Regions from separate parts of the Paenibacillus sp. EB106-05-06-XG162 genome, predicted to be linked through region 2. Evidence: riboswitches for the same ligand, from Rfam matches in the RefSeq annotation. Region 2 holds a riboswitch; each other region holds the start of a gene.

Region 1 (9,839 bases), on a different contig from region 2:
TGTTTATCGAAGAGTTATTTATAACGATTCTTGACATAGAATGAGTCCCAGTGCGTTTGATACAATATGTACTTAGATGGATAGGAAAGGGGATAGAAGGGATGCCACCTTGCAAATGATCGTATTGAAAAATGAAGATGAATTCAAGGAGGGTATCTGTGAGTCATTCACCTAACCATAGTCATGACGTTTTCACGATTGAATGTGAAGATGTTATTTTACGCGAATATCGGATCGAGGATTTAGACGCGCTTCACAACCTAACCTGGCAGCCACATTTCCATGCGTTTTTGCTGGATTGGAATGTTTCCAGGGAGCAACGGGAAGAGTGGATCGTCCATTATGAAATACCCCAGAACGAACAGTTTCTCAACGCTGTGTCTAAAGACAGAGATATCGGGGAACTTCGGTTGCGACTCGGTATTATCTCTAAAGCAACAGGTGAGTTTATCGGTGTATGTGGCACAGGGATATTAGATCGCGTATCACCGCCGAACCGAGAGATTTATTATGGCATTTCCGCCGATTATCAGAATAAAGGCTACACCACTCAAGCGGCGAGAGGACTCATCACCTATTTGTTTGAGAACACTAACACCTCTGAGCTTATTGCAATTGCACAAACCCGAAACGTGCCTTCCAATAAAGTAATACAAAAATGTGGGTTTGCATTTCAACACGATCTAACGATTGAAGATCGGGAATATCATTATTACAAGCTGAGAAAGAACTTGTAGAAGACGAAAATGAACCTAACGGAGCTTGCCAGTTTAAGTTTGGCGGCTCTTTTTTGCTGTCATCGACGGTATACATGGTTCATGCAACTTTTCCCAATCACATGCGTCAGAATATGATGTGGGAATATAGCGATTCCTAGGAGATGTGGACGCGTTTATTAGTGGAGGGAATGGAGAAATGACAGAAGAAGTGAACACACCAGGCTGGGACGCCATAGACCAGGAAGTGACGAAGATATTCGGAGAACAGGAGCCGAAACATTATGGGACACTCATTCCATACGCATTGGGAGGCAATGACCCTCTAGATGGAATCAGTGCTTACAAATCAGACTCGCCTGTTCCGCATTGGCATTTTGTAACGTATGGATTTTCTGAGCTCTACGATAAAGAATTCGAGGATTCCGATGTGAGCGGTTATGGATTTGAATTGACGTTTCGGTTAGCACGTGCAATGGATGAAGAAGAACCTCCGGCTTGGGCACTCAACTTGCTTCAGAATATGGGGAGATATGTGTTTAGCAGCGGCAATGTTTTTCGGGCAGGTGATTATTTGGATGCGAATGGTCCAATTTGTCTCAATTCCGATACCAAGCTTAAGGCATTGTCCTTTATTGAAGATCCGGAGCTATCAGCAATCGATACGCCCAATGGTAGGGTTGATTTTTTGCAGATGGTAGGTATTACAGTGGACGAGCTCGAAGCGATGCAGATATGGAATACGCTTGGTGTGCTATCTGCTTGCCAAGCCTATATGCCTCAATACATAACAGACTTATCGCGAGATTCGCTACTCCAAGTTGAATCAATTGCCGAAACCGTTCAACAAGGGATGGAAGAAGAGGGATCTAACACCGGTTATCTATTCGTCGGTCAGCTGGGCTGGGAGGCAGGGAAGAAAGGCTGGTTGAAAAAAACGCCGGACATTCTTAAATTAGGTGCCAAGCAAGCTGGAATCATTGGAACGTTACTTCACGGGCGTATTCTGAAGGGGAAAAATCTCACGCTTGTCGGTTCAGATGTTCGAGTAATATTTGAACCGGGTGACCATCCATCTTGCGTAGTTGAAGACGGTGAAGTTCGAATCATCCTTGATGGCAAGACCGTGACAGAGCTTCGTAAGCGACTGCAGCCGCAGGAGAGTAAGTTCGATTTTCCTTCTTTGGAAGGAACGGTCGTTCAAATCGACAAAACCGAGATCAAGGACAACGATGGCAATGTCGTTGAAATCATCGGTTAACGGAAAATATCTTGAGAATAAATCGATAGATAATCAAGAGAGGTATCAAATCACCATACAAGGTGAGAGTGATACCTCTTTCCTTTATACAAAATGATTGTTTCTTTTGCTATACTGTATAGAACCTTAACAAATCCAAGGGGGATCAGAATGGAAGAATTACAACTCGTGACAGCAAAGTTCAGAGAAATTAAGAACGAATTGTCTAATTATTTTACGCAGGTACTGCCTCAATATGAAGTCACGCCCATTATGATGTATACGATACAATTTTTACGTAAAAATCCGGATTCGATTGCTGTCGATATCGCTAACGAATTTGGTCTGACACGCGGGGCCGTAACACAATTGCTCGATAAGCTAGAGCAGGATGATCTCGTACAACGCAAACCTCATCCCGTAAGCCGCAGAAGCCTTCTCATCCAAGTGACTGACAAAGGTACACGTCTTAGTGACTCGATTTTGAATGAATATAACAATAAGATTGAGCGTTTACTTGTGAACTACACGGCAGAAGAGTTGAGATCACTTCGCCTGCTGTTAGACAAGTTACCGATCTAAGCAAAGAAAACGACCTTGACATTTTTGTTCAATTCATATACTGTTTAGTTACTATACAATATACATTTTGAACAAAGAGGTGTTTTTATGAATAAAATTATTTGTATTACGGGTGCTTCATCAGGTGTAGGCTTAGCAACAGCTCTTACTTTCGCAAGGAACGGATGGTCTGTATATGCAGGAACTCGGAACTTAGAGCGTGATCTAGCCCAGTTCGCCACGGAAGAAAACCTTCATTTTCTGGAAATCGATGTGGTCAATCCTGATTTGATAGAACGTGCCATGCATGTTATAGCAGAAGAGCAGGGTCGAATTGATCTGTTGTTCTGTAACGCGGGTTATGGGTTTATTCGTACGCTCGGTCAAGCTTCGTTCGAGCAAATTCAAAGCGTCTTCGATACGAATGTATATGGCGTTATGCACACGATTCGCGCTGCGCTTCCATTGCTAATCAAAGCCGAATCAGGACATATCATCGCGACTTCAAGCGTTGGTGGCTTAGTGGGTCAACCGCTGAACGAGATATATTGTGCAAGCAAATTTGCCGTTGAAGGCTTATTGGAAAGTCTAGCGACGTACTATAAACCTCTGTTCAACATTGATGTTACGCTGATTGAACCTGGCGCGATTGAGACCCAATTTGTGAAAACTGCGCTGGACCAAGTTGCTGCGACGGGCGGTGTGCTCGATGATGAATATAAGCCGATTGTCGAGACGTATATCGATATGTTCACAAAACGCAATGCCGTATCACAGTCGCCGGAGTCGATAGCCGATCTCATGCTGGAACTTACTCAAATGGAAACAAAACCGCTCCGAATCCGGACATCGGAAGCAGCGGAACGGTTTGTTAATCATAAAGTTCTAGAGGATCCGACAGGGCTTAAGGGGATTGCTCAAACGCGTAGAATTCAGCTTGGGATGGAGTAGACCCGTATATTGAGACTATCTCTCTGTCATGCGGATTATTCAGTTATTTTCGCTATTTAACAATCCCCAAACAATCAATCGTTATAATGGTATCTTCTCAGCTAATGTTACAAAAGTAAGGGAGGTATCATCGCAAGTGGAAAAAGAAAAGAATCCAAAGAAGCACGAACCAGGACTCAAATTACAGAGATTGGTCGAAGTGTTGCTGGTATCCATGAAGCTCGGACTCACTTCATTCGGTGGCCCAATTGCGCATCTAGGTTATTTTCATGATGAATACATTCGTCGTCGTAAATGGATGGATGAACGCAGCTATGCGGATCTGGTCGCGCTTTGCCAGTTGTTACCTGGACCAGCCAGCAGTCAGGTTGGTATGGGCATCGGGTTGATTCGGGCAGGCCTGCTCGGGGGGATCATAGCCTGGATTGGTTTTACACTACCATCGGTCCTTGTGTTGATTCTGTTTGCCTTCTTCGTGCAAGGCTATGATATAGGTGACGCCGGATGGATTCACGGTCTTAAGCTCGTCGCCGTCGCTATTGTCGCGCAGGCCCTCCTGAGTATGGGTCAGAAGCTAACGCCAGACCGCAGCCGCGCGACATTGGCAATTATCGCAATGACGATTACACTCATATGGCCAACAGCATGGAGTCAGGTTCTTATCATTCTCGTGGCGGGCCTTATCGGGATGTTGTTCTATCGGAAATCAGAACTACCGTCTGGCACAAGCCTTTTCATTCCGATTCGTGGTAAAACAGCTGTCGTTTGCTTGACGGTGTTTGTAGTTCTATTAGTGATATTGCCTATCCTTCGGCCAATCGTAAATGGAACCGGGTTGTCCTTATTCGATAGCTTCTATCGCTCAGGATCGCTTGTATTTGGAGGCGGGCATGTCGTACTTCCTATGCTCGAACGCGAAGTCGTGCCGACAGGCTGGGTGACCAAAGCTGATTTCTTAGCCGGATATGGGGCTGCACAAGCTGTGCCAGGTCCGTTGTTTACCTTCGCTAGTTATTTGGGCGTGATGACGAGTGGGGTGAAGGGAGCGATCATCGCGACGGTGGCCATTTTTCTCCCTGCATTCCTATTAATCGTTGGGACATTACCATTCTGGAGTTCCATTCGGAGAAGCCCCAAGCTTCAAGGCGCATTAATTGGCATTAACGCAGCCGTTGTCGGCATTTTACTGGCAGCGTTATATAATCCGCTCTGGATATCGGCAATTCTTACGCCTGTTGATTTTGCTATTACTTCCATCTTGTTCTTGATGCTCGTCTTCTGGAAGCTACCTCCTTGGAGCGTCGTGATGACTGGAGCGATCGGTGGTACAGTAATTTCACTTCTGCTCATGTGACATGCTGATCGTACCGGCGGCCTGGCTCCAGGTGTTAGGAACAATCCTTGACTAATCTTTGCATCAAGGTTATTGTAGATAAATAAAGTCTATAATTGATTGAGGTGAGAAGATGAAGTTCTCTAAAGCGACAAACTATGCCCTTCATACGATGCTTATCTTGGTTGCATTCGCACCGAATAAACCCGTCGGCGTACAACAGCTTGCTGAAAGGCAGGGCGTATCTTCTACCTATCTGTCGAAAATCTTGACGAAGCTGGTAAAGGCCGGGTTAATTGAATCGGCTTCAGGGGCTAGCGGAGGCTATCGACTGAAAGCAAAGAAAGAAGAAATCTCGTTCTTGGACGTCATTCATGCGATTGAAGGTACGGCATCTTTGTTCCATTGCGGCCTTCATGATGATACGGAATGTGCGATTCAAAGCGTGATGATATCTGCCGAAGAAGCGATGGAGCAGCAGCTTCGCAGCAAAAAAATCTTCGATCTTGCCCAAGAAATAACGTTGTCTAAGTAAGGCATCGTTATTTTTTGGCTTCAATTGTAGATATAATATGTCTTTGATATCTTTTAAATTTCGGAGGGATGATTCTTATGATGTACGATTGTGCTATTGTTGGCGGAGGTCCAGCAGGGTTAAATGCAGCGTTAGTACTGGGAAGAGCTAGGCGGAGTGTAGCGGTAATAGATAATAATCAGCCAAGGAATCGCGTTACACATGCATCTCATGGGTTTATTACGAGAGATAACGTCACACCTGCCGAGTTCAGGCGTATTGCCTACGAAGAGGTACTCCGTTATCCATCCGTACGGCATTGGCAAGTTGACGTAACCCATATATCCAAGACAGAGCAGGGGTTCGAAATCAGTACCCAGTCGGATGAAATCATCCAAGCAAGAAAGGTTATTTTGGCTACAGGGTTGAGGGAAGTCTTCCCTGACATTGAAGGTCTGCACGACTTTTATGGAACAAGTTTATTTAATTGCCCTTATTGTGACGGATGGGAGCTTCGGGATCAGCCACTGGTCATTGTGTCAGAAGAAGCTGGAATATTTCATACGGCTAAAATTCTGTATAACTGGAGTCAGGATTTAGTTGTCTGTACGAATGGACTTGAAATCTTAACGAAGGAGCAACAAGATATCCTCTCATCCAAAGGAATTCGCATCATGAATAAACCAATCAAAGCTTTTACAGGTAAGAATCGAATGTTGGAAGAAGTTCATTTTACTGATGGCACTTGGATCAAGCGGAGCGGAGGATTTATTACCCCTACCTTCGTACCTAAAGCTGTGTTTGGTGAACAGCTTGGCTATGAGACGACAGCATACGGGGGTATTGTGACCGATCCAGCAGGTAGGAGCTCTGTTGCAGGTCTATACGCAGCAGGAGACGCGGCTTATGTAAGACCTTCTCAAGTTATCTATGCTGCAGCTGCAGGGAGCAAAGTTGCCATGACTGTCAAGGCTGACCTGACAGATGAGGATTTTTTATAAAAAATAAAGAATTACGGCGTGTGAAATAGATAATGAAAGAGCAAGATACAAGTAAACGTTTTCTTGGTATTAAAATCGCCCATTTTTTTATTTGCAGCCATCTTTTTCGCGTTTTACAAGGATATCAATATGGCGTAATATTCAATGTTGGAAATGAACATTACAAGATAAATCATTACAATAAATTCTTATATTCGCTGAGTTTTCCGTTAGGGAAAACGGGGGAACCAACGTGATGGATATAAATGTATCATCACATGGGGTGAATCTGCAGTTATGCAGTAGGGTGACTCTCGCCATCCGAATCCGACAGCTAACCTCGTAAGCGTTGATCGAGAGAGAGGATATGAATACTGTGATCGTGTCAATATGACCACAGAGGTTCACACCTCTGTGGTTTTTTATTGTCAAAATGCGTAAATGACGGCTTGGAGGTTGGTCTTTGACATGGATAAAACATTGCGATACAAGGCATTATAGCCACATATTCAGATTACAAGTTGTATTAACCAAAAGGGGAGCAATACTTACGATGTTATCCATTTTAAAACGAGTATTAATTGGAAGACCACTCAAATCAACGGAATTGGGCGAACAAAAAATCAATAAAACGAAAGCATTAGCTATTCTGTCTTCAGATGCTTTATCCTCTGTCGCATACGGTCCAGAGCAGATTTTAATTGTTCTGATCACCATTAGCTCAGCTGCATTTTGGTATTCGATCCCCATTGGAATAGATGTCTTAATTCTATTAACCGCTCTAATTTTATCCTATCGTCAAATTATTTTTGCATATCCGCACGGTGGTGGGGCTTATGTCGTATCCAAGGAAAACCTTGGCATGTACCCTGGGTTGGTCGCGGGCGGTTCTCTATTAGTTGACTATATTCTTACGGTTGCCGTAAGTGTATCTGCTGGTACAGATGCCATTACGTCCGCATTTCCAAGTCTGCATGAACATAACGTAGGGATTGCCATTCTATTTGTTGTGTTTATTACGATCTTAAATTTAAGGGGCGTAACGGAGTCAGCTTCTATCTTGGCTTATCCAGTGTATTTGTTCGTACTTGCTTTATTCATTTTATCGGGCGTGGGCATTTATAATATCCTGACAGGTCAAGTATCCCCTGATCTGCATGCCCCAATCGGGACACCGGTCGCAGGAATCAGTTTGTTCCTGCTCTTAAAAGCATTTGCATCAGGAAGTTCAGCTTTAACAGGCGTGGAGGCGATCTCGAACGCGATACCGAACTTCAAGGATCCTGCACCGAATAACGCAGCGAAGACGTTAATTGCAATGGGATCATTACTCGCGCTCTTATTTTCAGGGATCATCTTCTTAGCGTACTATTATGGAATTTCTCCTAAAGCAGAGGTTACGGTTGTATCACAGATCGCTGAGCAGACCTTCGGAAGGAACTTTATGTATTTCTTCATCCAAGGAACGACGGCATTAATCTTGATCCTTGCGGCGAATACAGGGTATTCTGCCTTCCCATTGCTAGCGGTTAATCTAGCCAAAGATAAATTCATCCCAAGAATGTTCACCATGCGTGGAGACCGATTGGGATATTCGAACGGTATTATTTTCTTAGCGGTCATGTCCATTATCTTAATTGTTGCATTCAAAGGGAAGACGGAACATCTCATTCCACTCTATGCCGTCGGAGTATTTATTCCATTTACACTGTCTCAGACCGGGATGTTGCTGAAGTGGATCCGTGAGAAGCCGAAAGGCTGGGTTACCAAGTTTATTATTAACACGACCGGCGCTACGATTAGCTTGATCGTCACACTCGTGTTCTTCGTCACCAAATTTACACAGGTGTGGTCCGTATTAATCTTCTTGCCGATAATTATTGCTATATTTCATCAAATTCGGAAGCACTACGATGCGGTGGGCGAGCAGCTTCGCATTACAGATTGTGAGCCTGCCCCACCGATTGAGGGAAATGTCATTATTCTTCCAGTCGCAGGGATTACACATGCGGTTGAGAACTCGCTGAATTACGCGAAGTCATTGTCACCTCACCAGATCATTGCGGTACACGTTCCTTTCGAACGAGAAGATGAATTGATTTTCGAGGAAAAGTGGAACAAATGGCAGCCTGACGTGAGACTTGTGACCTTGCATTCACCGTATCGAAATATCATTAATCCATTAACGAAATTTATTGATACCGTTCAGCGTAAAGCCGGCGAATCCAACTATCAGGTGACGGTCATTATCCCACAGTTTATTCCGAAGAAAGGCTGGCATAATATCTTGCATAACCAGTCGAGCTTGATGATTCGTGCACACTTGCTGTTCCGTCGAAATGTGATAATCACGACTGTACCGTATCATTTGAAGAAATAATTCGTCGGTTGTCAACTGTCTCAATTCGTTGAGGCAGTTTTTTTGATTTAAAGATGAATGACGATCCCATTATATTCCTTTACAGGAATATTCCGATCGTGATATATTATTAGTACATCAAATCATGAGTTTTATTTAGGAAGGAAGCGGGTTCATCGATGAAAGCAAGCATATTCAGTGCCCTTGCCGAGCCGAACCGGTTTCAAATAGTCGAATTGCTGCAATCCAGTCCTCTTACTGTTGGAGAGATCAGTGAACGGTTAGGTATCCGGCAGCCTCAAGCCTCCAAGCATTTACGCGTACTTCTAGATGCCGGGATCGTTGATGTGATTGCAGACGCCAACCGTAGGATATATAAACTGCGCCAAGAACCTTTTCAAGAAATGGATGATTGGCTCATATCTTATAGACGTTTGTGGGAGGACCGATATGACCGGCTAGATGCGTATTTGCAAGTGCTGCAGAACAACAAGAAGCCTCAATCCGATGATACATCATCAACGTAAAGAGGATTATGCGAATGAGTGAGATCACAACGATTCATAGCACAAACCATGTTCAGGAGCGATGTATTTCGCTAGATTGCGAAGCCAGAACGTTATATGATGGAAATAATTTCGGAAGTTTTGCAAAAGGTATTGCCGAAAGGCGTATTTTCCCCTATTTTTATATAGTAGTGTTCAAGGCATGAACTTACAGAGGTTACTCTTAGGTTCATGTTTTTTTTCGAATTCAGGAAGAGGAGCCGCAACATGTACAATTTGATACTCGTGGATGATGAAGAAGACGTTAGAGAAGGATTGCTGCAAGAGATCGACTGGGAATCGTACGGCTTCCAAGTGGTAGAGCGGGCGGAGAACGGAAAAGAAGCGATGGAGCAAATTGAGAAGGTCATGCCTGATATTGTGGTGACGGATATCCATATGCCATTTATGAATGGTCTCCAGCTGGCAGAATGGGTTCGTAAGACGTATCCATCGATCAAAATCATTATTCTGACCGGGTATGATGAATTCGAATATGCGCAAAAAGCTATTAAGCTTCATATTGATGAATATGTGCTTAAGCCGTTCTCCGCTTCCGACTTGATGGAAGCGCTTACGAAAGTAAAGCAGCAGATGGATAAAGAATTATTCGACATGCAGAATCTAAATGCATTGCGAG
Region 2 (9,839 bases):
ACCGATATTTACATTCTTACCGACCGTTGCATCGCCAATATAACTCAAATGACTTACTTTTGCACCGTCATCTAACGTTGCATTTTTTATTTCAACGAAATCGCCGATTTTCACATTTTGACCAATCCGTGCACCTGGGCGCAAATAAGCGAACGGTCCGATTCCCGAGCCGTTGCCTACCGTCGCTTCCGACAATACGGATTGCTTCACAATGACGCCATCGCCAATCTCAGAATCTTCAATTTCAGTATGAGGCCCAATCATGCATTCATTACCAATAATGGTCTTTCCGCGAATCATCGTTCCCGGATAGATGACACTATCTTGACCGATCACAACGTCAGCACCAATGTAAGTGGATGCTGGATCAATCAATGACACACCATTGATCATATGTTGACGGTTAATGCGAGCACGCATTAATTGCTCGGCTTCCGATAACGCAACGCGGTCATTCACACCGATCGCTTCAGCTTCATCCGTTGTGCAATACGCATCAACGATATCGCCCGCAGCACGCAAGATGCCAATGACATCCGTTAAATAATATTCCTGCTGCACATTCTGATTCGTCACTTGCTCCAGCGCGGCAAAAAGCTTCGCATTATCGAAGCAATAGGTTCCTGTATTAATCTCTTGAATCGCTTGTTCGTCAGGCGTGCAATCTTTCTGCTCCACAATCTTCTGAACCGATCCGTCGGCACCACGAATAATCCTTCCGTAACCGGTAGGATTAGCCATATGCGCTGATAGAATCGTTGCGGATGCACCCTTCTCCGTGTGCAACGCAATCAAACGCTCAAGTGTCGTCTCCGTCACTAGCGGCGTATCTCCGCATACAATTAATGTCAAACCTTCTTCATGTCCTAGCAGCGATTTCGCTTGCTTCACCGCATGACCTGTACCTAACTGTTCTGCCTGCAATACATATTCAGCACGATCTCCCAAATACGATTTCACAGCATCAGCTCCATGACCTACAATAACGACTGTACGCTCACAGGATGCACGCGATACGGTATCGACGACATGACCTACCATCGGTTTGCCGCATACCGGATGCAACACTTTATACAATTTCGACTTCATGCGTTTGCCCTGTCCTGCAGCAAGCACAACTGCCATTCTCTTCAAGGTTCCGACCTCCCAAACGCTTCTTACCATATGCTCATTCTAGACGCATAACAAATAGACATACTTCGCACATGTTAATCAGTTCATTAAAGAATATATCCTATTCTGAACAAAAAGAAAAGAGAGCCGTCCTCCGGCTCCCTTCCTCTAAGCGCAATTACAAACCTTAAGCTCCCTCTTCGATGACTTCTTCTTCCGTAGCTGCGCGCTCATATTCAGCGAGAACTGCTGCTTGAATCTTCTCGCGAGTTGTGGAAGAGATCGGGTGAGCGATATCGCGGAATTCACCATCTGGTGTCCGCTTACTCGGCATTGCAACGAACATCCCATTGTTCCCGTCGATGACGCGAATGTCGTGCACAACGAATTCATTGTCAATAGTGATGGAAGCAATCGCCTTCATTCTCCCTTCGGAGTTGACGCGGCGGAGCCTTACATCGGTAATTTGCATGTGTGTTCACCACCTTTTTCCATCAGAGACTTGGTGTATAATTCCACACATCCATGCTAATTCCTTCTTTTTTTTACCATTGTTATGAATATTTTTTGAATTTAAAACTAATATTTATGCGATTCGACATTAATCGAATTAAATCGACGCAATCAATTCAATTTCGACAAGGACATCCTTAGGGAGACGGGCAACTTCAACGGTTGATCTAGCTGGCTTATGGTCACCAAAATACGATGCATAAATCTCATTCAACGCTGCAAATTGATTCATGTCTTTAATGAACACCGTCGCCTTAATTACGCTGGAGAGTGTAGCCCCTGCCTCGGCCAAGACAGCTTGTAGATTATGGAAAACCTGATGCGTCTGCTCTGCAATTCCACCCTCAACAATTTGTCCATCCAGGCCAAGTGGAATTTGCCCTGATGTGAACAATAAATTACCAAATTTCATGGCCTGTGAGTAAGGTCCAATCGCTGCCGGAGCATTTGTTGTTGCAACCGTTTCTAATTTCATCCTCAATCACGCTTCCTCTCCAAAATAATTACCAGGTTCGACCGAGATTTGTTTGGTCTTGAAATCAATATGTGTTAACTTCGCAAGCGAATAATAATCATTCAGCAGTCGTTCATTGCTCTCCAGTTCACCAGACTCGACGAGAACGCCCACACCTGCAACAACGGCTTCGAATTCATGCAGCAGATCAATCATTCCTTGAACCGTCCCGCCTGCTTTCATGAAGTCATCAATAATCAGTACACGTGATTTCTCTTTGAGTGCTCTACGTGCTAGCGTCATCGTATGAATGCTCTTATTGGAACCCGAAACATAGTTAATACTTACAGCAGAGCCTTCTGTCACCTGGTGGTCACGTCGAACGAGCACCACGGGAAGATTGAGCTGGGCAGCCGTCGCGTAAGCGAGCGGGATCCCTTTCGTCTCCACCGTCATGACCACATCGATCTGAGCATCCGCAAATGCCGCTGCGAACATTTTGCCAACCTCATTCATCAGGGCAGGCTGCCCCAAAAGATCCGTCATATACAAGTAGCCGCCCGGCAAGATCCGATCAGGATCCTCTAGCTTGCGAGACAATTCCTCAATGATAGGCAATGAAATAGATTTCGGCATGCGCGGGATAAATTTCACACCGCCTGCCGCTCCAGCGAGCGTAAGAAGATCTCCCATACCCTCTTCTTCGAACACTTCCTTAATGATCACTAGATCCTCACTGATCGATGATTTCGCTGCATTGTAGCGCTCAGCAAAAGTCGTGAGCGATATTAAAGTATGGGGTCGATGTAACAAAAATTGTGTCATTTCCACCAGACGGGCGCTTCTCTTTAACTTTTTCATTCTACTCCCCCTCTGTTAAATCCGAATATTATAATGAAAATATATCATTTTTGTACGGATTTTACCAACATTTCCTTCATTTCATTATGTGAGCATACGAACAGCATATACTTCTTTGCAGAATCCCCTAAGTCCATTATAGATTCTCGCCACTTTGGATTCCTTCGATACAAGGCCGAAGACCGTCGGTCCGCTGCCCGACATCAATACCCCATCCGCTCCCAGCTTCATCATTGCGTCCTTCAACTGGTGCACTTCAGGGTATAGCGATAAGGTGACATCTTCGAGCACATTGCCAAGTTGTCCGCACACATCGTGGAACTGCTGATTTTCGATCGCTGAGATCATATCCGCCATAGAAGGGTGGCCGTTCAACTTGTCTACCCGAAAACGTCCATAGACATCGGCGGTAGAGACATTGATCGGTGGCTTTGCTAGAATCACCCAACATTGCGGCGGATTCGGGATCATTTCTAATTTCTCGCCACGACCTCGCGCAATCGCCGTGCCTCCCGTCACGCAGAAAGGAACATCTGAACCTAGCTCAGCACCCAGCTCTTGAAGTTCATGATCCGGAATATTCAGCTTCCAGAGGCGATTCAATCCACGCAGTGTTGCTGCTGCATCACTACTTCCCCCTGCAAGACCTGCAGCGACCGGAATCTTCTTATCCAGGTGGATATAGACACCCTGCTTGACGTCATAACGGTTCTTAATAAGCTTCGCGGCTTGAAAGGCAAGGTTCTTCTCATCAAGCGGAATATAACCCGCTTGACTCGATATAATAATCGTGTCGCGAGGTAATTCCTCCATCTCGAGACGATCTGCGAGATCGACCATCGTCATAATCATCTCAACTTCATGGTAACCGTCTTCTCTTTTATGTAACACGTCCAGCAATAAGTTGATCTTGGCTGGCGCTTTCTCATATACTTTCACGGTCTTCACCTACTTTATCTGATCGAACGTTCTACGAACTTAACATATTATATCAGAATCATATATTGAAGTCATTTGAAGCCGTCACAGGAAATAAAAAGCGAAGAACGCCACCTGTGTCGGACATCCTTCGCTCATGATGATTATTTTCTTGATGCGGCTTGTTCAGCCAATTGGATGGCGCGTTTAACCATATTTCCTGCATCCTTCGCTCGGATGTTGGCCCAACCTTCATTCTGGACTGTCTCATAAAACCCGAGGTCCTTCGCAAGCTCAACTTTCAATTGATCTGACATGACACTTCTTCTGCGGCTCATCTCAGGTCCTCCTTTAAGGGATGTATTTATGACTGGAGTGTATTCGTTGCCCTTATCGTTAGTATGGCTGTTCCCTATCCAGATCATACTCACCTATCACTCCATGAAAAAAGACAGCCCCGAAGGGCTGCCGTGATGCTTACTACAAAAGCCTTAATTCTGGATATATGTGATGCGCACTTGGCCATCGTCCTCGCATACCGATAATTCCACAGACTCCGTCAAAATGTCGGCGTAACTGTATGAAACACGCTTAAATGCGTTCTGGTCCTGGTCAAGTTTAACAATGAAAACAGATGGGTAGGTTTCTTCAAGTACACCGGTACGTTCAATGGTCTTTCGGCGACCACCGTTTGCTCGCAGCATAATTTTTCGCCCGACATGGGCTTCTAGGCTACGTTTAATTTCCAACAGCGCATTTTTAGCCATTGTCAACTACCACCTCTTTCCTTGTCCATTATAACCAATTCAAGGGGTGATGTCAAATAAATGAATATTATATCAACGATTATTTGAAGTTGTCAACGGCAATTTTGTTAAATTTCGAAAATTATTCACGGAATCGACGGAACGATGTCCAAATTGGTTAAGTCTCGAAGTTTCGGAAGACCGATTCGATAACTTCCCCGCGTCTCAATACCTCCCATACCATCGGTTCCCGTAATCGTCTGGGAGAGAACTTCCACAATATTTATCGTCTCCCGGATCGGTGTAAAAGATGCCTTCGCTGCAACATACACCGGATCAAGCGCATGGATGAGAATACGTCCCGGTGAGCTTGCGAAGTTCGCACCTGCTTGGAGCAGTGCTTCGAAATGCGACTGACATGCCCCTGCAACGATATTCAGCACATCGAAATTCCGTTCATATTGCCGTGCCGTTTTGATGGCATTCACGAAATTCTGAGAGTTCTTATAACTGGACAAGCTGTACAAATCACGATTCTTCAAATGCCTATAGACGCCGTCATGTCCGGTAATGACAACGATATCCGGATTTACGCGGGGAAGCAGTCGGTAGAGGACGTCAGCCATGTTTGCTTCTGTCACGTAATGTCCTTCGGCTGGGACCCGCAGTTGATTATACAAATCCAGACTCTTCCTCAAATAATTCGGATCCCCGTCCAAGTGGAGCACTTTGCCGGGTACTTCAAAGTACGGTTGGTGGTTCATCATTTTCTGATTCAAATCTGCCTGGTTCCGCTCGGTCTGCACGCGTCTATGCTGTTCCAGAAGCCGAGTCGATTCCTTCGCACGAATAAACGCCTGTTCTTCTTTATAGTGTAGAGGTTTCCCCTCGGTTACAGGCATCAAATCATTCGTGGGAGCATCCGCCAATAGACGAAAGTCAATCCCCTTGATAATCACTAAATCTTTCATAAATGCCTCGATGCGAAATGTGACGTCTCCGCCATACGATTTTCGAACGACAAGATCTCCTTGCTTCATGGCCCAAATCACCTCTTCTGTCTATCGTATGGAGGTGCCCATGGATTGGTGTCTATCTTCTGTTCGAATCCACATCGATTTCATGCAATCAACCGGATTTTAGCGGTTATACCCGTCCTGCTGCCAACAATACGTCGCTAAGACGCGCAAATTCAGCGATACTTAGCGTTTCGCCTCGGCGCTGGGGTTCGATACCCGCTTCCTGTAACGCGGCCTCCAGCGCCTCACGGCCGCCTTCATTGAAGAATCTCGCCTTTAAGTTATTCGCAATCGTCTTCCGTCGCTGCGCGAACGAGGCTTGTACTACTTGGAAGAAATGGGCTTCGTCTGCGACCTGAACTGGCGGTGTATCCCGCACCTTCAGCTTAATCACAGCAGACTCCACGTTCGGCTGTGGAATGAACACCGTATGCGGTACCGTACATACCAGCTCTGGCTCGCAATAATATTGGACTGCAACACTTAGACTGCCGTAGTCTTTCCCACCTGGGCGAGCAGCCATCCGGTCCGCCACTTCCTTCTGGATCATCACCACAATATTTTGCAGCGGTAGACGTTCTTCGAGTAGCTTCATAAGAATGGGCGTCGTAACATAGTAAGGAAGATTCGCCACGACACTGACTTTGTTTACCTTAGAGAACCGCTCCTCGAAAATTTCCTTCAAATCCACTTTCAGTACGTCTCCATGAATGACGCCTACATTCGGATAAGGTGCAAGCACCTCTTCCAGAATCGGAATCAACCGTGTATCGATCTCTACTGCTGTCACTTCCGCTGCCGTCTGCGCAAGACGTTCTGTCAGCGCTCCGATCCCAGGTCCAATCTCAAGAGCCCCCATGGTCTCATCAAGTTCTGCAGCATCTACAATTTTGTTCAATATATTCATATCAATCAGAAAATTCTGACCTAGACTTTTCTTAAATGAAAATCCATGTTTTCCAATAATATCTTTCGTCCGCTTCGGCGTCGCAATATCGATGCGTGCCCCAGCTGAATTGATTTCTTTCATTATTTCTACAGCCCTTCATTTTCAATTTGCTCTAACGCGGCCAAGAACTCTTCTCGGCTAATCTGGAACATGCCGCAGCGTTTATAGAACTGCTTTCCGTTGCACATGCCAATCCCAAGTATATCTCCCATCGCCCTTCTACGACTCGCTGCATTCGGATGGGTAATTAGTCCTGCATCCATCAGATCACTCCAATCGATGAGCTGTTCATTCTTCTCATATTCCGTTCGCAGATGATCCAGTGCATACCGGATCGCTTCAGGCGATGCATTCTCTACACCGATGTCCCCTTTGTAGGTGGCATCCGCTTCCTTCAAGAAAGCGTGCTTGCAGCCCGGGATACGATTCGATATAATCTTGCGAATACGTTCCCCGGCATGATCCGGATCCGTCAGAATGATCACGCCTCGACGCTCCTGAGCCAGCGCAATACGCTTTAATATCGCATTGTTAATGGCAGACCCCCCAGTCTCGATCGTATCGGCCTCTACAGCCCGCCGAATGGCCGTGGTATCGTCTTTCCCTTCGACCACGATGACTTCCTTAATCATGTACAATCCGCTTCCTTTCTTTTCTTCCGCAAAATACAAAAAGAAGAGGTTTCCCTCTTCTTATCATGGCATATTGTTATGGATAATACTATATGATTAATACACGATTGGCAAATGAAGCATGGCCTAGAATTACGACCCTCATTAGCTCGCCGACGGTTTGACCGGTCCAATCACATAGACGGTATGCCCCTTCTTACGGCCGAATTTATTCGCTGTTTTTAGGGATTGAATATACACGTCGATCTTATTGCCCTTAATAGCGCCACCTGTATCTTCCGCTCGTCTTAATCCGACTCCTTCGATGTATACCCACCAGCCAATCGGAATGACGTCCTTATCTACAGCGATTGTGCGCCCTTCGGTTACGGTCGCGCCTGAAGCCGTCCGCGTTCCAATGCCATCTTCTTCCGAAGAATAGGCGGTTAACGTTACATTTTTCAGCACTTTTGCATATTTCACTTCTTTACCAAGGCTATGAATTTTCGCAACCCCTGGTCCGCCAGCAGACAAAGTTCGGACTTTAGCCTCAGGTTTCTTTGTACCATAAGCAACGATCTTGTGTGTTGCCTTGGATTTATAGGCCTTATCAACCATTTTGATCGAAACCAACTTACCATCTTCGAAGACCTTCTCAATCTTCTGAACAACAAGTCCAGACTTTCCGTCTTGGATTAGCTTCTGTTTGCCTTGCAGGAGCGTTGCATCGGGCTTTTTGACGAATTCAAAAGGAATCGATACTTCGCGGTTTACCAACTTCGTACTGACGCGTGTAATCTTAATCTCCAGTTTGTTCGAAATCGGTGTATTCAGCGCAGGTGTAATTTTATCGTCTTCAGATAATGTTATATTCGCAGCTGCGAGTACTTCTTTGACTGTTTTTTCGGTCGTAAACAAGTTTTTTGTCTGACCATCTGCTGTGACAAGAACGGGAACCGCACGCGTAATTTCAACGCTGTCACCATCCTTGAGCTCCGATTGGAGCGGCATCGACAGCTTGTCGTATGCGCCGACTTGTATAGCTTGTTCATCCAGTAGGTGCTGTAATACTGTGTTAGTCGTTTCGACCTGGATATGTTGTCCGTCTACGACCAGAGAAATATCCTTCTTGGCGTAAACATTCAGCACCACCATTAACATGAAAGTCATCGCGAGTGACAGTAGAGCCACGAGTGATATCAAACGCACGTTTTCATGCATCCATCGCAATGCGAAAGACATGCTGGATGATCGTGTACCATGGGATTCCTTAGTTTGGAAAACGCCCACGTCTTCAGACCTCCTTCATAGTCCCGCCGTCAGGTGTTACGCATGATCATAAATTGACGAAGACTATATACTGTATTTTTGCACAACGGCCGCATCAACCTGCATGTGACAGCTGTACACCATCCTCTGTTAGGTACGTCCCCCCACCTCCTGTTCTGTAACAGTATGACGTCCTACTCAACTTTATTCAAAAGAAAAGAAGCCTAGCGTAAAGAGGGTCTCTTTCGTGGCTTCCTGTTGGAAACAATAGTTGATGGCCGCACGAGGGTACCTCTCCCTGCACGCTTACGAGGTTAGCTGTCGGATTCGGACGTGAGAGTCGCCCTAAGATTGCTATCCCGCTCATGGCGAGAAGCCCTCTATTCACCCCATTAAGAAATCAATTACGAACCCTCCTGAGAAGGTCCATATCGGTTCCCCCGCTCTCCAATTTGGAGACTCAGCGATACAAAATGGATGGAACAATATTCAAACTCTGATTTGAATCATACTCTGAATGCTCCATGCTTGTAAAGAAGGCATCAAACTCATTTTTAGATATTAATGGTTAAAATTTTGTAATATTCTTCGATTTTTGAGATGAAAACTACCTATTTCACCCGTTTATTAAGTTTTTCATGCGTTTTTCACCGTTTTTCATCCTAACCGGAAACAGGCTTGGGCATTTTTCATCGTAATTTTAGCAACTTCTTCCAAATTTAGCCCTTTTATTTCCGCTGCCGCCTCCGCAACAAGACGTACATAACCTGTCTCATTTCGCTTCCCGCGATAGGGGTGCGGCGTCAAATATGGCGAGTCCGTTTCGATCAAAAATCGGTCATTCGGAACGTTCGCGAGGACCTCTTTGGGAACCCTTGCATTCTTGAATGTAAGGGGGCCGCCAAATGAAATATAGAATCCCAAATCTAGGCATTGCTTGGCAATTTCCCAGCTGCCGGAGAAGCAGTGCATTACGCCTCCACATTCCTCAGCATGCTCTTCGCGCAAAATGCGAACGACATCCTCGTGCGCATCCCGATTATGAATAACGATCGGCATATTAAGACGCTTTGCTAACCGAATTTGTTCACGGAATACGCGATGCTGCACATCCTTTGGTGAGGTATCCCAGTAGTAGTCCAGTCCGATCTCACCAATCGCAACAACCTTCTCATGTGCACATAACTTTTCAATCCACTCGAGGTCACCAGGCTGCATCGTAATCGCGTCTTGCGGGTGCCAGCCTACAGCAGCATAGATAAAATCATAGCTTTCCGCCAATTTCATGGTCGTCGGGATCGTCTCACGGTTAAACCCGATATTGACCATCTGCGTAACGCCTTGTTCCAGCGCTCTTGCAATGACTTCCTCCCGATCTTCGTCGAA
Region 3 (9,839 bases), on a different contig from region 2:
AATTGGATATTATATAGTCGATTTAGTAGTAATGCTTCTAATTTTTTATCTTATTTGCACCAATATTAGGAGTCTTGGTGTAGGTTTAATAATTTCTGTTGTTGTTTATAATTTTGTTACAAGACCTTTGGTGGAAAAGGCTTTTAAGCTGAGTTATAAAGTTTAAAATTTCACAAAAGGTGACCTTTGATGTTTTCTAGGGTCACCTTTTATTTGTTCTTATTGTTAAATCTATGACCCAGCAATTAAGAGCCAATGATTTAATTATAATGTTCGATCGACGCATTCGTTATAATTTTCGGGGACATACAATAATTGACCGTTGACCTCATAGAATGAATGGTGCATAACACCATTCGGAGAGGTGAACTTGGTTGAAGAAGTTGTTCGTTACCGGTATTCTTTTTACCTTGCTGTGGATCATCTTTTTTCCTGCGTCTAGTCATGCGGAAGCCGCCAAGCTGAACAGCAAGTATGCGGAATACACCCAATTCATAGTCATTGATAAGTCGACGAACAAGTTGACGTACTTCGAAAAGGGGAAAGCCATCAAATCCTTCTCTGTAGCAACAGGCAAGAAGTCATCGTACACGCCTGAAGGACTCTTCCCAATTCAAGAGAAAATCAAAAACAGGCCTTACTACAAAGATAAAATCAAAGGCGGTGATCCGAAGAATCCCCTCGGAGACCGCTGGCTAGGCTTGGAAGTGAAGAAAAACGGGCACACGTCGTATGCGTATGGCATCCATGGCAACAACAATGAATCCTCCATTGGCAAATACGTATCCGCAGGCTGTATCCGGATGCATAACAAAGATATCCGTTGGCTGTACGATAAGATCAAAGTCAATACGCTGGTTCTCATTCAGAAATAATACACTGCATAAGTAAAGAGATGACCTCTGAAATCGACGGGGGTCATCATTTTTTATGCCATCCTTCACTTTTTGCTCTTCACCCACTTGAATCCTACCTTGATTTCGAGATGGTTGAAAATGGTCTAACCGAATCTCTCATCTGTAACAAGACCCCTTTCGAGGGGTCATTTTTCATTTCCAGGAGGCATGTAAGAATGAGGATCATAGCATCAAGACACAAAAGGAAGATGGAGGATGAAAGTAGCAACAATATCTTCGGTCCAGAGATTATTATTACGTTAACTTCAACAAAGCAAGAAGGAGCTGCCTCCAAGCAAGCCCCTTATCTCTCGTGTCCTGTAAGTTAAGTAACATGGATTAAACAAATCCTATCGTTTTCAAAAAATCATCAATTTTAAGAGTGGTATCATAATATGACTTATTTGGGTGGCTTCCATAGTTGGGGATACCATGCTCCATGCCTTCATATGTAACAAACGTTATGTCATTACCTTCATTTTTCATGAGATTAACGAAGTTTTTATTTTGCTCATATAGTTCATCGGCTGTTCCGCATAGCCATAAGGTTGTAGGTAAGCACTTTTTAATATTGTGAAGAGGTGACAGGTCCATTGCCCTTTCAAGCAGTTCCGGGTAACGTCTCCTCATGATATCAACACCATCCATTCCAGCACCGAAAACGACTAACGCATTTGGAATATAGTTTGTACTTTGATTATCACTGTCATCGTTTACATCCTCAAACATAATTGAGGACACAGCAATGTATCCACCCGCAGATGAACCACACACAACGATTTTATTGGGGTCTACTCCCAAGTCATCGGAATTCCCCCTCAACCACCGAACAGCGGATTTAACGTCACAAATTGCTTGAACTGGAGAAAAACCTTCATCATGACCTGTCCTATAGTCAACACAGACTGAAACTATACCCTTTGAAGAGAAATACTTTGCTTGATGTTGAAAATCTGCTGGCGTTCGTGGCCCCTTTCCAAAACTACCACCAACGAAGAATAAAATAGCTGTTCTGTCCTTTTTGCGGGAGTCAGGCTCTAATATATAGAATTTTAAATTACGTTCCCCTATTTCTTTATAGGGTATTTCATTCACAGGATAATCAAATTTGACAACTCGCACAACCAACTCCCCCTTTTGCTAAATGCTTCAATAATTATACTATAATATTCCAATTTACATCCAGTAGGATAGGAACCTACAAGTACTCAAAGTTGTTGAAGATAACTGCCCGTTCGTTCAACAAAAGCAACCGATCGTGCTGACCGGCTGCCTTCGTGACTTTATAGTGGAATTACTATCTCTATTATCAAAATCATACTTTATCAACAAAAAAGAATATGGTTCCGTAGTATTTCATAAACCTTCTATAATCGTCATTACCTTTCATAACGATTATGGTCGGATAAGCATTTACTTTGCGTTGTTTTAATACGTTTAATAACTTCTTCTGAACGATGCAATGAAATTTGCCTTCTTCGTACTGAACGAGAAGCGGTGGCGGAGCGGCTGCATGGTCATCATCTTCAGCTTCATGGTTTTCCTCGATCTCTATTTCATCACGCTGAATGAGACGCAGTGGAAACTTTACGACGCCAATATATAGATGATCTTCCTTCACGAAATCTTGTAGAATGGGAATAACTTTTCGGGTAAGCAGCAGATAGCATTGAATCCATTCTTCCAACATCCCGTCATTCGCATACTGTACAGCTGACTCCAAAGTCGGAGCATATGATAAATGTCTATTGCTCTTCTTCGAATAGATGATTTTTTTTACGGAATCCAAGGATAAAAAGTATTCGTCTGCAAGTTCCGAAACCGTAACGCCATGAGCATACTTATTGCGAATCATGAGGTTGCGTTTCTGGAGTTGATCTCGGTAACCGGACGTCTCACCCCAAGCCTTTTTTTCTTCACCAGTAGGAATATAAAGAAGTTTGCCTGCCGCGTATTTCTGGATTTCTTTCAATAGCTCCTCTGGTATCACATCGCCAGCATTTTCATATTTCATATCATCACCATCTATAAGACGTAAAGTCGATCTTTCAATTCGCTGATGGATTTCATGATGGACATGCAGGATTCCGTGTCATCAATTGATGCATGCCAACGCAAGGTATCGATCCCTTTATAATAAGCCATACATAAGTATCTTTCTTTAAAATCCGGTATGACGATATCCCTTTTCTTACAATACTCAGCTAACAGTTCTGGTATCTTCAAGTAAGGCTTATTTAAGTCCATAATGGCAAAATCCAATAGGAAATCGCAAATGCCGGATCTGCTCCAATCAGGGAAACCGACAATCGTCTTCCCATCCGTAATCATATTCTCGAAAAACGTATTATTATAAACTAAATATCGATTTCCTTCACAATAACGAGTTCTACCCTCCATTTCCTTAAAGTATTTCTCAAAGAAATCACGTTCTAAAACCGTTGTTTCGAACATTTCCCTCCAATTAAACCAATACCCCTCATGATCATCTGCAAATGTATCGATCAAAAATTCCCTGCAGGTCCCATATTCTGTTTTACAATCATCATTAAATTCACCATAGCCTTCAACTCCCGCTATATCTGATGAACTGATCTCAAGAATCTTGTCAAAAAACAATTCGTAGCTATCTGCAAACTGTTGTGGGCTTAAATGATCTGCAACAAATCCATTAGGTGTCATACTTACCTTTTCAGAGAGCATCGCTTTAATGATATTATCTTTACCCATCATTTGATCGTCCCTTCCATCTTCACATTGTAATAACATCAGCTGCGCATCTGATATGAAAATATCATAACATTGGGAAATTGCTGGGTTATAGGCAATGAATACCTTTACTTAACTTTACATATATGACGGCACAGGGGCTTGAAGCAAAAAAACAGTTAGCTTATTAAATTGCCTTTTTGCCACTCTAACCACTTTTGAGCAATACCGAGTCTTGTCTCGGTACTTCTTTCCGAATACCAGCACTGACCTTCACGCCACTCAGGCTCCGAGTCGAAATTCATACCGGTAATCTGTTCAAGCGTATTGCATCGTTGACCAAAGATAGAGACTCTTTGATTTAACGCATCATTCTTTAACCCTGAAATGAGAGGTTTTACAAAGAAAGGATTTTTCACTCTCGCTGCAAGATTCATTGAAAAATATTGGATATCTAAATCAATATCAGAAAAAAGACAAGCAAGATCCTCTATCAATTCTTCCCACAAGTCCGGACACCTGCTGAATGCATGTAGAGCTCCCATTCGCACATATCTGTTGTTATCTTTAAATAATTGTCGTAAGTCATCATTTGTTACAAACTCAGGGTTGTAAGACAAAAGAATAATTGACGCAGCACGAATTTTATATGAAGCGTGTTGTAATAATGTGTGAGCATGATGAGACATTTCCAACGGAAGAGTCTCGGAAAAATAAGATAATAGCGCTGTAAGAGCTTCCTCATCATCCTGACTCATTACTGCGGATAAACGTTCTGTATCCTCTCTTCTTTTCCAGCTCTTCCATAGTAAATATGGAGTGGTAGCAGGCAGTCGTTCATTTTCGAACGAAAAGTTCACTGTGGCAGAAACATCTACTAGCCCGGACTGCAGCTCGTTCCATACATGTGGAGAAAAACTGCTGCACCTAAGGAGGGCTAGTTTTACTTGAAACGCGGACCATGACGGCTTAGCCTCCCAGATACATGCAGCGGCACCCAGGATAATCGGGCCTGAGAAAGATGTTCCTTCCGTTCTCGCATAATCAGCAGGTAAGCCATCATAAGGAGCTGTGAAATGATTCAGCCGTTCTTCTTCTGACTGAAAAGGCGTTGGCAAAACAACGTTTTCCGCAGGAGCAAGGATCTCTGGTACCCATTTATTCTCAAAAGTATTTCCTCTGCACCCATGATAAGCTTGTGCATGATGAAAATCTGCATCAATTGGAACAATGACACCACCAACAGACAGTACAGAGGGAGATGCTGACGGACCATTACAGGTTAACTCTTTCGTATTTCCGGATGATGAAACAACCAATAGCCCATCGTCAACTAATTCCTCGCATAAAATACGAACAGGGTCTGCTTGCCAAGGTAGTAATCCTGTATCTCGTGTTGCTGTGACTGTCAATACAACACCACGGATTTTATATGTACGCCAATTTTTTCTTAGCCATTCCAGAGCCATGCCAACCTTTTCTTCAACTTCATCAGGAGTATAGAATGGACCTGTCTCCAGCAAGTAGAGGTTAGCAGCTGGTGCTGCACCCGAATAATGACCATTGGAAAGTTGCCCGGATCCGGCTGCGGCGGCAGAGCTCGAAAGTCCGTGCAATCCTTTATTCCAAGGTCCTTCATTTGATAACATTAAAACAGGCTGTGCAAGAGGGTCTGAAATTTTTACAATGTATGTATCACGTTGCTGATTTGACGATATATCTGGATGATGTGCAAACCTACTATCTATAACCGCAATATTAACATTCTTTCCAGTAAGATTTTCCGGGATATTCAGAAACGTTCTAATTGATGCCCACGCCATACAATCATTCCCTTCTCAAGATACCATATCCTTCGCTTATCAACATATCTGCCCAATAGCATAATACAATAAGGAGCAGCTGCCGTGGCATCCTGCTCCTTGTTTCTATTTAGGATCGTATATCCCATTTGTAACGATCCCAAGCTTATATCGCTTTCTTAGTTCAGTGAATAAACTTATTAACATCTCATCTATTAATTCCGTTTTGGGAGAAACATCAAATGTGAAAAAACTGACCTCCATCTTGCCCTTGTAAATTCTTAATTATTTTTGAACCTCAATTTAACCCTCCATATTATTATTAAGATTGCTGCTACGAATAAAAATGAAAATATCAGAAAATATATATTTCCCCATTCGGGATTGGTTAATTGGTTTAGCGCTTTAATATCTTTGCTTGCCTCAGTAATCAGTTTATTGCCACTGCAAAGACTGGTTAATTCTTTGCCTTTATGATTATATGTAAAAATTAAATATTTTTTTCCGACATCAAATTCAGTCCCACACATCCCATAGAAGCCACTGTGCACATAACCATCTTCAAGGCTTCCCTTCCATACCTTATCTACACTAAAAATATTTCCGCCTTCTTTATCTTTACTGACTAAAGTTCCAGTGAACACGACGCTAGATTGCTCGTATCTTTCTTGGACGCTAGGTTCGCCGCAACTACATGCGAAAACCTTATTAGGGCTGAGTACACTAACACTAACGATCATACATATAAACAAAACAATCGGTAACACTTTTTTCATTTATCTGACACCCCACAATTCGTCGGTATGATCATGGTTACAGACGGATAATTGAAAATATAGTTGCGTTAACATCCGAGTAAATGGCAAATGGAAATGGATGTCCCCCATTGGTTGTAAGGACATAGAACGATTGTACCGGTTTTATTTTTTAGTTAACGTAATCTGCCCATTAACTAAGAAAGGCATCCAACACAAAATGCCGGCTGCCTCCAAAATACTATTGAATTAATGTTCCCCCGCAAGCAAGAGCTAGAATGTCTTTTTTTATACTCGCTTTTTATACGCTCTCATTGCAAAGATATAAGCCAGGAGCATAATTCCAACACACCACGCGATCGCGATCCATATATCGTTACCCACCGGCTGCCCTGACAGCAATGCGCGGATGGCTTCCACGATCGAGGTCACCGGTTGGTTTTCGGCAAAGACGCGAACGACGGTCGGCATCGACTCGGTTGGCACAAACGCCGAGCTGATAAATGGCAGGAAGATAATCGGGTAGGCAAAGGCGCTCGCGGTATCGACCGTTTTTGCGGACAGTCCGGCAATGGCTGCGACACATGTTAATCGTTTGACCAGCTGCCTCTATATCATGATTCAACTATCGTGTCCCGTTAGCGAAATATCACGACAAAACCTTACTTTGGCTTCGAAGGATGTTTTATACTTAACAGGTTCACCGTTTTTTCTAAGGATGTGTATTCGTAACTCGCCAGATACTCATGATTTTCTTCAATAAGATTCCAAGTATTCTCATCATCAATTGTTATTTTAAATTGTTGTTTTGATTTAGCGAAGGGGTCAGTAGCGGTTATCCAGTATTCCTTTCCTGTTATGTCCTTATTAATAATCATCAAATATGACGTTGTGTTTGATTTTGATGTTGAGTTACATCCAGCCATCGTCACTAGTATGAGCAAGTACAAACATACTCTTTTCACCTCATCTCACCTCACATTATCATAACCCACATTCAGTTGATTGTACCATTTATTGTTTATTTCTGAACTGAATAAATCTGCCCGTAAGTTCAATCATCTAACTTCAATAACAAAAACTGCTGATGTATCACCTTTCGAAAATTCACCATCATCGGTTGTCCAGAACGCTGAAATCCCGTAGTAATAAGTACCTTGTTCTTTTGGAGCATTAAAAGATCCATTTTTCAAAGGAATTGGTATTGTTTTATCATCGACAAATTGCTGAATGTTCAACCCATTAGGTGCTGGTTTATAAGCAAAAGAAACTGTAATGTCTCCTTCAGGAGTTATAGCAGTAGGTGTAATGCCTCTTAACATTGTATTTCCTCCTGCATAATCTGCACATCCTAAATTGCCCCAACAATAACTACTCTGGATAACTGGAATTTGAGTTTGCCCCGAAGCAACACTGGGAAGAGGTGGGGATTTTTTAATTATTCTAATACCAACGTTCCTAGCGTATCCTTCAAACCTTGTATTTGCTACTAGGTTTCCTACAAATGGAGTTAAATAAATGAACACTACCAGTAAAGCTAAAAATCCCGTAACAGGTATAATAAATGTTTTTTTTCGACGCATCCCAAGCTCCTTTTAACATAAAATCACCTATATATAGACGTGATTTTACCGTATTAGTTACATCATCTCATTTGAAAATGTTTTAAACTATCCTGCCCAATCGTATTATGAGGTATAGGCATATTTATTGCCCCATTCCCTCTCGAATTCATCCAAAGCCGCTACTGCCGAATTTTTATTTCCTTAAGTATATAGAAAAGTACCCCATAGAGTAGACCTTTTTTAGGTGTCTACTCTATGGGGTATAGATCAGGCTTATCCTTTTTCATGCAAACACTAATTCACCATTTCATGATAACTCTTTTCATCTACTACACGCCGAGCTGTAACATAACGATCTTGGTAGTACGTATCCGTCAACTTGCTTATTCTTACTCCCTTACTGCTAGAGGAGTGAGCGAATTGATTGTCACCTATGTAAATTCCTGCATGGGAGATACCCGTACCTAAGGTATTAAAAAACACTAAATCTCCCGTTCGTAGGTTCTTTTTAGCTATCGGTGTCCCTACTTTAGCCTGTGACTGGGATGTGCGCGGTAGGTCAGTCACATCAAATTTTTTTAATACATACAAGATAAATCCGGTACAATCAAACCCTGCAACAGTGGTACCACCCCATAAATATGGTGTCCCTAGTACGTGATTCACTTCACTTTCTAGCTTAACCTCACTTGCAAATGTACTTGGTGCAGCGGCAGTGAATACGACTGCAGCTCCTAATAAAGATAAGATGAGTTTCTTCAGAACCTTGTTCTCCCTTCGATGCCTACGGAGTTAGCTGAGGGTTCGGTTAAAGGTTCCCTATATTCTCTTGCTTACAAGAATAATTCACCCGGGATGGTTCCCCCGTTTTCAAAAACGAAATTCGGCAATTGGTTAATATTTTGTAACTATTTATACTTTAATATACCGAGTAATCGATGTCAACCTTTTCACAAATTCAATATTTTAAATTTTTATCTATATATTCTCTGCACTACCATATAATACAATGCACTATTTATGAGCCTTTCATCAAGAAAATAGCCTCTCAAAAGCAAATCAACTCCTATTCGTGGGGTCTATCCTCTTTATCTTTCCTGTCTAGACGAATACCGATATGCACCAATAAAAGATACAAAAATGTAATAATTAACCTTATTCCCAAATGCTTATTGCGGTATAGTGTACTGCTAGCTTAATAGCTTTTAAATTAACTCAATATCTTTTCATTAAACTGCCCGTTACTTCAATGAACCTTTCTTAAAACACAGCAAGACTGCCGTTCAATATCGGCAGTCTGTACAATTATCTATTATGCTGAACCTTAGTAACGGGAATCCATAATTCGACATCCAATTCTTCAGTAAACACCTGTTTTTCAACGCCAATTTGGATTTCAGGACCAACCTGTATCATAGGTCCTTCAACTTGCTCATATCCTGAGGAAGGAAACCATTCCCCATAGATGCGATGCCATTTTTCTTTTTCCCAAGGAACTTTCATTTCAAATACTACCCATGTCTTAGCTGGCACAATGAATTGTGAGAAGGTTTCGGGGCAAGGGTTCGTAGTTGCCACGGCCAAGTAATAATCATAATCTCGCTTCTCACGTACACCTTCTCCAAAACTCACATGTAGAATTCCGTAAGGCTCTTGATTGTTAAGAGATTTTAGTTCGGCATACGTCTCAATCTCTGTTGATTTCCAAACCTGTTCTACACCTGGATGCTCCCCAACATCTACTGCTGTAACACGATTCGTGATCCCAACCAGTTGAAACGAATCCTTATACTCAATCCTATACTTCATTGGCTCACTACCTCCTATAGATAATCGAAAGGTCATTGGAGGATATGCTTTTAGTGAACGGTTGTTAGTTCTTGCTTCGGTTGGGGTTGTTCCATGTAAGCTTATAAATGCACGTGTAAACGCATCGGGTGAACTGTATCCGTATTTTACTGCGATGTCGATCACCCTGAGCCTACTATTTTGCAAATCAAAAGCTGCAAGTGTAAGGCGTCTACGACGAATATATTCTTGGATAGGAATACCCGCCAAATATGAAAACATTCTCTTGAAATGATATACAGAACAATATGCGCGTTTAGCCAC

The links. A riboswitch is a leader RNA that binds a small molecule or an ion and turns the genes downstream of it on or off. The one in region 2 is predicted to bind cyclic di-AMP.
Region 1: another riboswitch for cyclic di-AMP. It lies ahead of AC3WU2_RS15425 (APC family permease); the one in region 2 lies ahead of AC3WU2_RS28680 (resuscitation-promoting factor).
Region 3: another riboswitch for cyclic di-AMP. It lies ahead of AC3WU2_RS18625 (C40 family peptidase); the one in region 2 lies ahead of AC3WU2_RS28680 (resuscitation-promoting factor).

Annotation. Positions count from the first base shown of each region.
Region 1 is NZ_JBYTDT010000006.1:145,658-155,496, forward strand. It holds gene AC3WU2_RS15390 (GNAT family N-acetyltransferase) at 159-737, shown strand; gene AC3WU2_RS15395 (suppressor of fused domain protein) at 916-1,977, shown strand; gene AC3WU2_RS15400 (MarR family winged helix-turn-helix transcriptional regulator) at 2,128-2,538, shown strand; gene AC3WU2_RS15405 (SDR family oxidoreductase) at 2,626-3,468, shown strand; gene AC3WU2_RS15410 (chromate transporter) at 3,605-4,822, shown strand; gene AC3WU2_RS15415 (RrF2 family transcriptional regulator) at 4,935-5,336, shown strand; gene AC3WU2_RS15420 (NAD(P)/FAD-dependent oxidoreductase) at 5,414-6,316, shown strand; cyclic di-AMP (ydaO/yuaA leader) riboswitch at 6,502-6,660, shown strand; gene AC3WU2_RS15425 (APC family permease) at 6,849-8,675, shown strand; gene AC3WU2_RS15430 (ArsR/SmtB family transcription factor) at 8,834-9,181, shown strand; gene AC3WU2_RS15435 (response regulator) at 9,428-9,839, shown strand, end outside.
Region 2 is NZ_JBYTDT010000024.1:47,658-57,496, forward strand. It holds gene glmU (bifunctional UDP-N-acetylglucosamine diphosphorylase/glucosamine-1-phosphate N-acetyltransferase GlmU) at 1-1,134, opposite strand, end outside; gene spoVG (septation regulator SpoVG) at 1,301-1,585, opposite strand; gene AC3WU2_RS28640 (RidA family protein) at 1,724-2,101, opposite strand; gene purR (pur operon repressor) at 2,108-2,941, opposite strand; gene ispE (4-(cytidine 5'-diphospho)-2-C-methyl-D-erythritol kinase) at 3,026-3,880, opposite strand; gene AC3WU2_RS28655 (small, acid-soluble spore protein, alpha/beta type) at 4,024-4,197, opposite strand; gene veg (biofilm formation stimulator Veg) at 4,351-4,626, opposite strand; gene yabG (sporulation peptidase YabG) at 4,752-5,645, opposite strand; gene rsmA (16S rRNA (adenine(1518)-N(6)/adenine(1519)-N(6))-dimethyltransferase RsmA) at 5,752-6,654, opposite strand; gene rnmV (ribonuclease M5) at 6,660-7,205, opposite strand; gene AC3WU2_RS28680 (resuscitation-promoting factor) at 7,350-8,474, opposite strand; cyclic di-AMP (ydaO/yuaA leader) riboswitch at 8,743-8,929, opposite strand; gene AC3WU2_RS28685 (TatD family hydrolase) at 9,111-9,839, opposite strand, start outside.
Region 3 is NZ_JBYTDT010000009.1:418-10,256, reverse strand. It holds gene AC3WU2_RS18670 (L,D-transpeptidase) at 375-875, shown strand; gene AC3WU2_RS18665 (hypothetical protein) at 1,073-1,225, shown strand; gene AC3WU2_RS18660 (alpha/beta hydrolase) at 1,236-2,018, opposite strand; gene AC3WU2_RS18655 (CD3324 family protein) at 2,212-2,910, opposite strand; gene AC3WU2_RS18650 (hypothetical protein) at 2,922-3,629, opposite strand; gene AC3WU2_RS18645 (S8 family serine peptidase) at 3,785-5,428, opposite strand; gene AC3WU2_RS18640 (hypothetical protein) at 5,689-6,183, opposite strand; partial or broken gene AC3WU2_RS18635 (ABC transporter permease) at 6,451-6,753, opposite strand; gene AC3WU2_RS18630 (hypothetical protein) at 7,221-7,745, opposite strand; gene AC3WU2_RS18625 (C40 family peptidase) at 8,022-8,489, opposite strand; cyclic di-AMP (ydaO/yuaA leader) riboswitch at 8,494-8,626, opposite strand; gene AC3WU2_RS18620 (AraC family transcriptional regulator) at 9,033-9,839, opposite strand, start outside.